Linked DNA regions of Prochlorococcus marinus str. SB. The protein of the gene in region 1 binds, or shares a complex with, the protein of each later gene. Links are inferred from orthologs where the notes say so. Each region holds a gene or a part of one and is shown in the gene's direction. Other genes may lie near its edges.

Region 1 (8,336 bases):
ACTCTTTTAGAATCATAATAGCGACTTCTTTAGGATCTTCAGAATTCATTAATTCCGAAACTAAGGCAACTTTTTTAAACCCATTTCTTTTTAAATATGAAATATTACTTGACTTGATTCCTCCGATAGCAAACCAAGGAATATTTAAATCCTTTGTCAATGTTTTGATATTTTCAATACCTAAAGGTTTTTTATTCTTTTTTGTTGTAGTTTCAAATACTGGACCTATTCCTATGTAGTCACAACCCTCACTAATAGCATTTGAAATATCAATTGCATTATTTGCACTTATGCCGATTATTTTTGAATATCCTAAAAGTTTTCTTGCCGTTTTAAAGTCTAAATCGCCTTGTCCAAGATGAATTCCATCCGCTTTAGATGCTAGAGCTATATCAAGTCTGTCGTTAACGATAAACAAAGAATTATATCTTTTACATAGATTTTTAATCTGAATTGCTTCTTGAAGATGATCTTGATCAGTTCCCGTTTTAAATCTATGCTGAATAATTTTTACTCCCGCAATTAAAATCTCTTCTACTATTTCTAATAAATTGTCCTTTTGATCTGTGATTACATATAAGTCATTTTCTTTTAATATTTTCTCCGACTTCTTACACTTGCTATAACTTAATAAGTCAATTTCAATAGTATAAATTTCATATCTAATTTCAGAAGCGATTTTTGAAAGCTCATTATTCTGCAGCCTTGAGAATTCTTCTATGACTCTTAATGCTTCTTGAACCCTAGCTGAATTAGAACTTATAATTTGCTCAGAAGTTTTTCTGTTGATTTGCTCTTTATGAGTCAATCCTTTACATTTGTCTTCTATGTGATTTCTAGATTGTTTATAAACTTCTAAATGATTTTTCCCTAAAATTTGTCTAAAGTTTTTAATCTTTTCAACATATTTTTCTTTTCCTAGACCAAATCTAGCCCAATCCTCTAATACTCTTAATCCTTCTCTAGCTCTATCTAAATTAGCATCAATAATTTGATAAATTCTTAAATCTTCAGCGTCTTTACTATTGGAATTAAGCATTTGTAATTTATTTTTTGTAGTTTTTTAAAATTTCTAGAGCATTATCTCTATCTTTTTTAATTTGATTAGAAAGTTGATCTATATTTTTAAACTTGATTTGAGATCTAAGTTTTTCAACTGGTTCTACAGATAGATTGAAACCATAAAGATCGATATCTTTATTTATTAAATGAACTTCAACTGCAGATGGCAATAAAGGATTTATTGTTGGTTGAGAGCCAAGATTCATAACAGATTCAATTTTTTGGTTAGAATTTTCTATGATTGTCCAAGATGCGTAAACTCCTTCTCCAGGTAAAAATTTTCTGCCATCTATTTCAAGGTTTGCGGTAGGCCATCCTATACTTTTCCCAATTCCTTTACCTTTAACAACCTTTCCATTAAAACTATAAGGCCTATTGAGAATTTTGAAAGCATTTTTCAGATCACTTTTCTCTAATAGATCTCTTATTCTGCTGCTGCTGATTCTACCTTCCTTGTCTTCTAAGATTGGAGTAATTTTTAGTTTAATTTCAGTATCCTTAATCAAATTTTTTATTGTATTTATGTCTCCACTTCTTCTGAAACCAAATTTAAAATTAGCACCTACAGAAATGTTTTTTGCTTGTAATTGATTTATCAAAATATCTTTTACGAATCTTTCTGCACTTAATTTGGATAGTTTCATATCAAAGGGAATCAGAACTAATTGTTCAATTCCTAGATCTTCAAGAATAGATAGTTTTTCATAAGGGAGATCAAGTCTCAGACGAGTCTCTTTATAAAGAACTTCTCGGGGATGAGGCCAGAAGCTTGCAATTGTTGGGGTATATTGATTCTCTTCAACTACACTTTTTATTAATTGTCTGTGGCCAGCATGAAGGCCATCAAAACTTCCAATAGCTATTGAAGTAGGATTCTTAACTTCAGATGGCGATATTAAAGAGATCAAAAGATTACGTGCAATTTTATGACTTTGATGGCAAATTTGATTAGATTATAGTTTATTAGATCAAATGAATGTCTGACAAAATTGATTTTCAGTCCCTTTCATTTGGAATGCGACGCATTGGATGGATACGCTTTTGGGTTCAGTCCATTTTAGGTGTTGTTGTTGCAGCTGTTTTGCTTTTTTCAAATGTTGTGAATAATAGCGAAGGGCAGCTTAGCTTAGCGCCTGGTCTATCACTTACAACAGTATCCTTGATTTTACTACTTTTTAGTCTTTGGCAAGGTTGGTTAATAGTTAGAACAGGAAGAGCAATCGCAAGTAACGCAAGACCCTCAAGAGGACAAACAAGTAAATTGATAAAACGAGGACTAATAGTTGATTTATTAGGAATTTTGTTTGGATTAATTGGATATCAAGCTCTTATGGGTGCCTTATTTATCCAAGCATCTTCTCAAACAACTGGACAATTGATAACAGCGACATCTGATATCCCAATTACTGGTCTTGAAATATTATCAGTTCTTAGTAACACGCAAGTTATCGCGGCTCATTTTTTTGGACTTTGCTTTTCTTTATGGCTTTTAAGAAGGATTTACAAATGAATTATTAATTTTAGGTAAGTCATCTAAGTTACCTCTCCAAAATAAATCTGGTTCTACAGGTGTAAGAGATATTTTATTTTCTTGTATTTGCGATACGTCACTTGGCCATTTCTTTGGACCATAACCTTTTGATTTAAGATCTAGAACTACCTCACCAGCGAGCCAATAATAATCATCCCCCCTTGGGTCTTCTCTTTTGGAAAATTGATTTTTATATTTTCTTACTGATAATCTTGTCCAGGATAATTCTTTTATTTTGCTTTTTTCGCAAGGGGGTATATTCAAGTTTAATAAAAGTGAAGCAGGCCAACTATCATTAATTGCTTGTTCGGCAATATTCATTGCAATTTCTCCTGCAAATTCAAAATTCTTCCATTTAAAACTAGCAACACTTATTGCCATGGAGGGAACATTTTCTAAAGTGCCTTCCATAGCTGCAGCGACTGTACCTGAACAAAAAATATCTGTCCCTAAATTTGGCCCGTGATTTATTCCAGATAGTACTAGATCAGGTTTATTATCCAAGAGTTCAGATAGTGCTAATTTGACGCAATCAGCAGGAGTGCCAGAACATCCCCAAGCTTCAATTCCTTCCCCAAATAATTCGTCAGCTTTTTCAACTCTTAATGGAGATTGTAAAGTAAGACCATGCCCGGTAGCTGACCTTTCTTGGTCAGGACAAACTACTTTTACCTTATGCCCTCTTTTTTGCGCTGATTTTGCTAAAGCTCTTATCCCCGCTGCAAAAACACCATCATCATTGCTAATTAATATATTTAACGGTTTCATTAATCAATAAATTTTATTTATGGACGATATTTAAGTAAGATAAAGCAATACTTATTTTTACTATATCAGTGAGTCAGATTGAATCATTAAGTCAAATTGAGGAAAAACTAAATAATCTTTCTCTAACAGCAAAAAATAATATAAGTAATGCTAGTACTCATGAAGAACTGGATCAATTAAGAGTTTCCTTGCTAGGTAAAAAAGGTGATTTATCAATTATCTTGAAAACAATGGGTCAATTATCCGCTACTGATAGACCAGTTGTTGGACAGAAGGCAAATTTAATAAAAATAAATTTGCAGGAATTAATAACTGAAAGAAAAAATCAACTAAATAGTGAAGCCTTAGATAAAAAGATTAAAAAAGAAAAAATTGATGTAACTATCCCTTCAATTGGAACACCTCCTGGGAATAAACATCCTTTGATTTCAACTCAAGACGAAATAATAGATATATTTTGTGGTTTAGGATATTCAGTTGAAAGTGGCCCTGAAATAGAAACTGATTTTTATAATTTTGAGTCTCTCAACATACCCAAAAATCATCCCGCAAGAGATATGCAGGATACCTTTTACTTAGATGAAAATCGACTTTTAAGGACCCATACTTCTCCTGTTCAGATAAGGTACTTAGAGAATAATCCTCCTCCAGTAAGAATTATTGCTCCCGGGAGAGTTTACAGGAGAGATGCAGTAGATGCTACTCATTCCCCTGTATTTAATCAGATTGAGGTTTTATGTATCGATCAAGACATTAATTTTAGTCATTTAAGAGGAACAGTTCTAACATTTTTAAAGGCCTTTTTTGGAGATATTCCTGTAAGATTCAGAGCTAGTTATTTCCCATTTACTGAACCTTCTGCAGAAGTAGACGTCCAGTGGAAAGGTAAATGGTTAGAAGTAATGGGTTGCGGAATGGTTGATCCAAAGGTCTTAGAAAAATTAGGAATAGATTCTGAGAAATGGACTGGTTTTGCAGCAGGATTAGGAGTTGAGAGATTTTGTATGGTGAGACATCAGATCGACGACATCAGAAAATTTTATACAAATGATATTAGATTCTTAGAACAGTTCTAATAGTATTTAATTTTTAAATTAGGATTGTCCAACAAATTAGTTTAAGATAGTCCTAGTTTTAATTTTTTGATTGGTACGTAAAGCAGGACTAATCGTTAATGATGGAAAGGAACTAGCTGTTCAAACTGCAACTTCTGTTCAAAAAAAATTGGAAAAATCTAATTTTGAAGTTGTAAGAGTTAGTAGCTCTGGGGGGATGGTTGGTTTCGCAAATCCTGATCAACATGTTCGTCCTTTGGGATATACGAATTGTGTTCCTGAAGGGTTTGATTCATCAATGGAATTTGCAATTGTTCTTGGCGGAGATGGGACTGTACTTTCTGCTGCAAGGCAAACGGCACCTGCTAAAATTCCAATTCTTACAATAAATACTGGTCATTTAGGATTTCTTGCGGAAGCTTACTTATCTAATCTAGATGAGGCTATAAATAAAATAATTGCAGGAAATTGGGATATTGAAGAAAGAACTTGCTTTATAATTAGTGTAATGAGGAATGATCAGAGGAGATGGGAGTCTCTTTGCCTTAATGAGATGGCTCTTCATAGAGAGCCTCTAACAAGTATGTGTCACTTTGAAATTTCTATAGGTCGACATGCTCCTGTGGATATTTCAGCTGATGGAGTAATTTTATCTACTCCAACTGGTTCTACCGCCTATTCTCTAAGTGCAGGAGGACCAGTTATCACACCTGATTGTCCAGTCGTGCAATTAACTCCAATTGCTCCACATTCATTGGCATCTAGGGCATTGGTTTTTAATGATTCAGAGCCAGTAACTGTTTTTCCTGCAACTCCTGAAAGGTTAGTAATGGTTGTTGATGGCAATGCCGGTTGTTATGTTTGGCCTGAAGATAGGGTTCTAATAAGAAAAAGTAAACACTCAGTAAAATTTATTAGACTTGAAGATCACGAATTTTTTCAGGTTTTAAGAAATAAACTAGGTTGGGGTTTACCTCATGTGGCTAAACCTGATAAATAACAATTACTTGAATTTATTTTTTCCCTTTTAATAGAAAAACAGGATTATTGGGTTCTAGTCTCATTCCCTCCGTAATACTTAAGCTTTTATAGGTCTGAATTAAATTTAAATTTGTTTTGAAATTTTTATCTTCTAATTCCTCTTCCAATTCTTTAATAGTTTGAATATTAATTATTGGGATAACGATAATGTCTCCAATATCCATATCTTGAGCTAGTTTATTAATAATCTTGAGTTTAGTTTTTTTGTCACATCCTCCAATTATTAATCTATTAGGTTTTTCAAGAGAACTTAAATTATTCACATTCAAGGTGTAATTTATGTCTTCCTCAAAAATAAATTTTGGTTTGACGTCAAGCCTTTTAGAGTTTTCTAGTATTAATTCTTTTGAGCCAATCCTTTTATCTATACAAAACAAATCCAAATTAGGCCTTAACTTTAGTGCCTCTAAACCAATTGACCCACAACCTGCTCCTATATCCCAGATGACACCATTTCTTGGGAGCTCTAAAGCAGCTAATATTTGAACGCGAACCTCCCTTTTAGTTAATAAGTTTGGTCTATCATCAAAAGTCTTAAAAATATGGTCACTGATTCCGAAAAGAGGGAGATTATTATTTGAGTAATTTTTCTTTTTATTTTTAAGAACAACAATGTTCAAACTTGATATATCAGATGGTAATGAATCTTTAAGATTTAATTTTCTTATCTTTTCATTCTCGAAGCCAATCTCTTCACAGAGCCAAAAATCATAAAAATCAATAAGATTTAATTCTGATAAGTTTTTTTTGATTATTTCTAAACTTTTGTTATTTGAATCTGTAATAATAGCCAAAGTTGATGGCCTTGTTTTAAGAGCCTCTACTAACCTATTTGAATCTCTGCCGTGAATACTCACATTAACAGTATCTTGCCATGGGATCTTTAATTTACTAAATGCTAATTGAATGCAAGTATTTGAAGGGTAGAAACTTAATTCATCTTTTGAAAAATTTTCTAGTAGTATTCTCCCAATGCCAAACCAAAGTGGATCTCCTCTGGAAATTAAAATTACATCTTTTTTTTGTGATCTAAGCCAGTGAAAAAGTTCCTTATTACTGTTGCTCGAAAAAAATAATTTCTTTTTTTCTAAACAATTTTCGCTCCAGGATTTTATTTCTTCAAAATATAAATTTGGAACTGCAATTGAAACTGTCTCTTGAAATAGATTTTGTAATTTAAGGGGTAAATCCTCAAATTTATAAGAATTAATTCCTACTACATGAATTTTTCTTTTTTCAGTCATGAATATTTAATTAAAAGAAACTTATCTATTTGAATGTTTTATTAAATTATCTTATGATTGTTCGAGCTTTAATAATAAATCAATTGTCTGAAAGAAGAAAGAGATTACATGATTTATTATTAACTTTAATAAAAAAAGATAGTGAATTCGAGTTTATTGAAGAAGATTCTAACGATTTAACATCTAACTATTCTGAAAAAGACTCTTTGAATTTATCTCGAGTTATAAAAAAAAATCGTAAAATAATCAAAAGATATCAAGCTATTGTAAGAACAGCTGTTACTCTTGATGCCCTGATGGATTCGGAAAATGAAGAAAATTACAAAATCAAATAAAAATATATTTTTAAAAGGAATATTACCTTTACTTTTACTACTATCCTTCATTTTTAACCCAATAAAAGTATCCGCAGAAGTTGCAGAAACAGAAATAAATGGGGAATTAATGAATGCTAGCAGTGAGTTTTTAAGGGATTTGGACTTTGAGACTTGGCAATTAGTAGCTTATAAATCACCTCTTTTTGAAGATAAATTGATCTTGAGAGTAATAGGATATCCAGGGAATCTTAGGATTGATCATCCCACTCAATTGAGGGTTGAATCAGGGAGAAAACAGTGGCTTTTAGATGACAAAACATTACTTAATGTTGAATTAGCAAATGATGGAAGACAAGCTGCAGCAGAATTCGATCTTAATGAATTGATTAAAAATTTAGATAAAAATAGACCATTAAGATTATCTTTGTCGGGAGTTTTTTCTGAGTTACCTGTTCCTCCCTTTGTTGTTAAAGAGTGGAGATCAATAAATTGAATTTGATTTTTGGAGATGACTGATAAAAATGTGAGCCATACAAAATGGATGAAAAGAGCAATTTTTTTAGCTTCTTTAGGTAAAAATACAACGAGTCCAAACCCAAGGGTGGGAGCAGTGATAATTGATAAGAATGGAAACCTTATTTCAGAAGGGTTTCATTTCAAGGCAGGGATGCCTCATGCAGAGGCAATGGCTTTTAATAATTTAAAAAAAGATGCTAGAGGTGGGTCAATTTATGTAAATCTCGAACCTTGTTGCCACCAGGGTAGAACACCTCCATGTGTAGATAAGGTGATATCCTCGGGGATAAAAAAGGCTTACATATCTATCGAAGACCCTGATATAAGAGTCGCTGGTAAAGGTATAAAGCTGCTAAAAGAAGCTGGAATACAAGTTCACTTAGGATTATGTAAAAAGGAATCCCTAGATTTAAATAGGGCTTTCATTCATAGGAATATTACTAAAAAGGCATTTGGTGTTTTTAAATGGGCAATGAGTATTGATGGAAGAATAGCTTTAAAAAATGGAAAAAGTAAATGGATTACTAATGAAGAATCACGGGCATTAGTACACTCTTTTAGATCAGAATTTGATGCAATAATCATTGGTGGAAACACATTAAGAAGAGATAATCCACTCTTAACTTCCAGAGGTTCCAAAAATCCTGAGCCTTTGCGGGTTGTGTTTACAAAAAGTTTAGACTTGCCAACAAAATCTAATCTTTGGGATTGTAATAAGGCAAAAACATTACTTATTTATGATTCTTCAACAGCAAATGAAAGCTACCTCTCAAGGATTCCAAAATGTGTGGATGTTGAAAAG
Region 2 (5,451 bases), on another replicon or contig:
ACGAATATAATTTTATAAAAAGCTTTTTCTTCATTCTTAAAAAATAATTTTAAATACTTATATTTATCATTTTTAAATATATTATTATTTTCTGATTGTCTATTTTTTGAATAATCAATAATCTTAGATACTGAATCTATACTAAGAACTTCGTAATTATTAATTTTATTATATACTTGTCTTTGTATAATCAAATCAAGATATCTACGTAGTGGTGATGTGCATTGTACATACATTTTAAGGCCTAATGATTCGTGGTTTCCTGGCTTAGTTGTTATATAACTTCTTCCCATATATTGTTTTAATATTATAAATTTAATATGACTATCATTATATCTATCGAGTATTTCAGATGGATTACAGTTTATTTTTTGAATCCTATATGCAGCCGCTAAATCATATTTATCTATAAATAAACTTGTTACATAACCCATTAATATCATTGATTCTTCAATTATAATTTGTGATATTGTTTTCTCTAATTTAGTTAGTATAATCTTATCTTCATATAATTTAATTTTATTATTTGGACTTTCAAAAATAATTGCTCCTTGTTTCTTTCTAAATTTAATACTTTTATCTAATAATTTTTTAATCTCAATTAATTCTATTTCTTCTTTGGGTTCTATTTCTAATATTTCATTTGCATCTTCATATGTTAATTGATATTTTGGTTTTATTATTGCTTCAGTTATTTCATATTTATTTATTGATCCATCGTCATTGAATTCTATTGCTGCACTAATAGTTTCTGAAACTTTATTTTGAGCTAGATTTGCCTTTTCAAGAATATTTTTAGGAAGCATTGGGACATATTGATCAATTAAATATAAACTGCTATTTCTCTTCCTTGCATTTAAATCAACATTAGAATCATGCAAAAAGAGTTTGCATGGATTACTAATATGTATCCATAAATTTTTTTTATTTCCTTCTTTTATTTCTAATGAAATAGCGTCATCAACCTCATGTGGATCATCAGAGTCAATAATATATGTTTTTAAATCAGTTAAATCTTTCAAATATTTGAGATTTTAATTATAGTGCCAACTATATTCAATAAGAAATTATCCTTCAGGATTTACAAAGGGTAAAAGAGCTACAATTCTGGCTCTTTTTACAGCTAATGTGAGATCTCTTTGTTGCTTAGAGGTTAAACCTGTCATTCTTCTTGGTAGGATTTTGCCCCTCTCAGTTATAAATTTTTTTAGTAGTTCTACATCCTTATAGTCAATAGGATCGCCTGGTTTGATAGGTGATAATTGTTTTTTGAAAATTGAATTAGGCATGATTTAATTTGATTTGATTACTTAATTTCTTTGTGAATGGTCATTCTGTTTAAATGAGGATTAAACTTTTTTAGTTCTAATCTTTCTGTTGTATTTCTGCGATTCTTTTCAGTAGTATATCTTGAGACACCATTAGATCTCTTAGGATCTGTGCTTGTCCTAGCTTCAGTACATTCCAGGGTCACTACAACTCTTGTCCCTTTTTTGGCCATTTTAATTAATACTTTATTGTATAATTTTCTATTGTACATCTTCAACAAACTTTTTTGAAGATATACTTGTTTCTTTTACCATCATTGATTAAAAAATATATATGAAAGTTTCTCAAAATTGGTTGAAAAATTTAGTAGAAATTACTTCTACTCCTGAAGATCTCTCTGAGAAATTATCTATTGGTGGATTCGAGGTTGAATCATTAGAAGATTGTTCAAAAAATGTAAATGGTGTTGTTTTAGGAAAGGTATTATCTGTTTTAAAACACGAAGGATCTGACAAACTTTCAATTTGCCAAGTCGATATTGGTAATTCAAAGAATTTACAAATTATCTGTGGTGCGCGCAATATTAAATCAAATATTTATGTTTATGTTGCTACTGTCGGCGCGAAATTAAATGCAGTTGATTTAACTATTAAAAGAAGTGAAATTAGAGGTGTCATTAGTGAAGGAATGATATGTTCACTGCAGGAACTGGGTTTAGAGGACTCTAGCGAAGGGATAGAGATCATTGATGAAGGTTTGGCCCTAAAACATGAATTGGGGACTCCAGGGTCTGAATTGCTTCAATTAAATGATTTTATATATGATTTAGCCATTACAGCTAATAGACCTGATGGAATGTCTGTAATGGGTATAGCCCGTGAAATTTCTGCTCTTTTAGAATCCACCTTAAATTTTCCAGAATTAAACCATAAATACAATATTCATTTACTTAAGGGAATTAAACTTTGTCCAGAGGCTATAGAATCTAATTGCATTTATACAATAAGCTGCATTGATGGAGTAAATGGAGAGAAATTATCGCCAAATTGGCTTAAAGACCGTATAGAAAAATCAGGTATAAAATCTATTAATCTTCTAGTTGATTTGACAAATTATATTCTATTAGAACAAGGTCAACCTTTGCATGCGTTTGATAAAGATAAATTGTCAAACTTAATTGGTAAGGAAGTTTCTCCAGAAGATTTCTCTGTAAGAAAAGGCAAGGATAACGAAAGCCTTATTTGCTTAGATGGTAAAGAATATGACTTAAATGACAATATTACAGTTATTACTTGTTGTGATAAACCTGTAGCTATTGCAGGGGTTATAGGAGGTTTAGAGACTTCTGTAAGTAATACTACCTCATCTATTTACCTTGAAGGCGCTGTTTTTAATCCAGTTACTATAAGAAAATCTTCCAAGGCGGCTGGCATAAGAACAGAATCTAGCAGCAGGTATGAAAAAGGGATTTCATCAAAAAATACAATAAGTGCAGTAACAAGGGCATTTAATCTTTTAGAAGAATATTTTTCTATTAATTCACCAATCATCAATACTTCAAATTTAATAAGTAATGAGGATATTTTTATTAAACTACGGAGAAATCGAATTCATAAAATTCTTGGTCCATTAATTATTAACGATCAATTTGAAAAAAGAAATTTATCTGATAATGAAATAGTTGATAAATTAACACTCATAGGTTGTACTTTAAAGAATAAAGAATATGGCTGGGATGTAGCAGTAATTCCAAATAGATCTCATGATTTAACAAGAGAAATAGATTTAATAGAAGAAATAGCAAGATTAATAGGGTATGACAGATTCGACTTAAAACTTCCTAATCCAATTAAGCCTGGAAAATTGTCATCAGAACAGTTGGCATTGAGAAAATTAAAAAATGGTTTTATAGAAAATGGTTTTAACGAGGTACTAAGCTATTCTCTTGTTCCTGAAGACGATGAAAAACTTATAAAGATTTCTAATCCTTTGTTATTAGAAACAAGCTGTCTTAGAGATAATATCTGGAAAGAACATTTGGAGATAGTAAACCGTAATATAAAAGCTGGACAAGCAAGTTGTTATATATTTGAAATTGGAAATGTTTTTCAAAAGAAAACTGAGTTCATTCAAGAAGAAGTTCTGAATGGTGCGATTTTTGGAAATAAAAAATTTGGAAAATGGATAAATTCTGGTAAAGATAATGATCTTAATTATTTCCAGGCCAGAGGAAAGTTAAAGGAGGCTTTATCATCTTTGAACATAAAAATTGATGATAAACCTACTGATTCAATTGATTTTCTTCATCCAGGAAGAACTGCAAAATTAGTTATTGAAGGGAAAGATGCAGGTTATTTTGGTGAAATACATCCCAAACTAATATTAGAAAAGAAGTCATTAAAAAAAGTTTATTTATTTAACATAAATGTTTCTAACCTTTTGGGAGCTAGTACAAGAAAAAATAAATGGATTCCAATATATAAGCAATACCCCATTGTTCCGAAAATGGAAAGGGATATAAATTTTGTTTTCAGTAAGAAATTTTTAATTAGCGAAATAACATCACAAATAAGAAAAACAGGAAAAAATCTCTTAGAGGATGTAAATTTACTTGATGTTTTTGAAGATACTAAATTTGGAGATGATCATATAAGTTATACATTTAGATTATCTTATAGAGATAAAGATAAAACATTACTGGACTCTGACATTACATCAATACATTCAAATATCATTTCTAATGTTGAAAAATGTTTTAACACTAAATTGAGGAATTAAACGTATTGCTATTCTCATATAAGACTATAAATAAGTCTATATATGAATCTTATATAAGATAAATAATAATCCTATAAAAGTAATTAATGTTGTATGATAAAGGTCATGATTAGTCTACTTTCTCTACTTCTATCTTCAGTGCTGTGGGTTCAAGTCCCTCAGTGGTCAGATGATTGGTCAAAATGTGCTGTTGACATACCAGATGCATCATGTCACTGGTACATAACTGCACCAGATAATACTTTTGGCGAAGGTTTTGATTGGGCTAGCGCCCCTTGGTTCGATGCTAATGGATTAAGTGATGTTCCTAGTATTGATAGGCAAACTGCCATTGAGAAGCTTCAATCTAAGTAGTACTGTCTTTAAGGCAGTACGGAGGCACATAAAAAGCCCTTATAGCAATGCTTTCTAGCCTTTATTAATTTCTTGGACATTTAAAGGACATAATTTATTGATTTATTATTCAATTTTTATTTTTTCCCAGGCATTAAGCAGTTTGGGCATGATTCATTCAAATCGATTAATTTATTTATCTTACTTATCTATTTTGAGACTATATCATAGACTAATAATAAGTCTTATATGAGAATTACTATACAAAGAAATTTTTATTTTTTAAAAGCAAATTTTGTCTTAATTTCATTAATATATATTTTTTGTTTACATAAATTTGAATAAAAATAATTGATTAAAATTTGAAATTATTTGCTTGACAGCTATCTTATGTGAGACTATTAATTAGACTTGTTATTGGTCTTATATGGGAATTACTATACTAGTCTCTATATAGATTTTTTAGCAATTGATACGCTTCATTTAATTTTCTCATTTGATCTGTTGATCCTCCAGCATCTGGATGTGTCTCTAAAGCTATTGATTTATAGGCCTCCCTAATTTTGCGGAATGTATGAGCTGATCCAGCTGATGTTGATAAATTCAATAATTTAAGTGCTCCATGTACTGTCATTGTTGAGTCCAATGTTTCAAATGAATTTGATCTATTATTTCGCTTAAATCTACTTACAAACCTTCTCATAAGTGTTGGTATTCTATTTATCAGATCTGATGTTGCAAAAGGGTCTTCTAAAACGCCAATCATTAATAAAACAATTTCAAGTGATGGATTTTTCTTTATCCAAAATGGGCATAATTCTGACATTAATTTATTGGCTGCACTCCAAGTAAAGGGTAGATTTTCAGTCCCATCAAGATTTGGCCATATATCCCTTTCAAACCAATCCATTGAAGCTTCTACTACATGGTCATTAGGAACTGATCCATATAGTGTTTTCCAATGACTAATTAACTCAATTCGACATTTTATTAATTCAGTTTCTTTGATTGTATTAATTTGAATATCATTAATATTCTCCTTTAATTTTTCACTATTAATACTTCTTCTTA

The links.
Region 2: the proteins of pheS (region 1) and pheT are in contact, whole or in part, in a crystal structure (PDB 6P24), measured with the Escherichia coli proteins. The link is inferred for Prochlorococcus marinus str. SB from one-to-one orthologs.

What each region holds. Positions count from the first base shown.
Region 1 is NZ_JNAS01000002.1:1,046,174-1,054,509, forward strand. Bases 2,616-5,433 are described here. They hold pheS (phenylalanine--tRNA ligase subunit alpha), read left to right. Parts: upstream 2,616-3,429; coding sequence 3,430-4,437; downstream 4,438-5,433. Other genes in these bases: surE (5'/3'-nucleotidase SurE), read right to left, coding at 2,616-3,361; EV02_RS00875 (NAD(+) kinase), read left to right, coding at 4,508-5,416; EV02_RS00870 (bifunctional cobalt-precorrin-7 (C(5))-methyltransferase/cobalt-precorrin-6B (C(15))-methyltransferase), read right to left, coding at 5,430-5,433. Also shown: EV02_RS00900 (thiamine phosphate synthase), read right to left, coding at 1-1,039; EV02_RS00895 (bifunctional riboflavin kinase/FAD synthetase), read right to left, coding at 1,047-1,970; EV02_RS00890 (DUF3611 family protein), read left to right, coding at 2,039-2,572; more of surE, read right to left, coding at 2,552-2,615; more of EV02_RS00870, read right to left, coding at 5,434-6,701; EV02_RS00865 (hypothetical protein), read left to right, coding at 6,785-7,036; EV02_RS00860 (DUF3122 domain-containing protein), read left to right, coding at 7,011-7,511; bifunctional diaminohydroxyphosphoribosylaminopyrimidine deaminase/5-amino-6-(5-phosphoribosylamino)uracil reductase RibD, read left to right, coding at 7,527-8,336.
Region 2 is NZ_JNAS01000001.1:231,916-237,366, reverse strand. The notes cover bases 1,291-4,324. They hold pheT (phenylalanine--tRNA ligase subunit beta), read left to right. Parts: upstream 1,291-1,602; coding sequence 1,603-4,047; downstream 4,048-4,324. Other genes in these bases: EV02_RS07250 (hypothetical protein), read left to right, coding at 4,153-4,324; rpmG (50S ribosomal protein L33), read right to left, coding at 1,307-1,501. In the rest of the region: EV02_RS07230 (ribonuclease catalytic domain-containing protein), read right to left, coding at 1-1,022; rpsR (30S ribosomal protein S18), read right to left, coding at 1,068-1,289; more of EV02_RS07250, read left to right, coding at 4,325-4,401; EV02_RS07255 (molecular chaperone DnaJ), read right to left, coding at 4,823-5,451.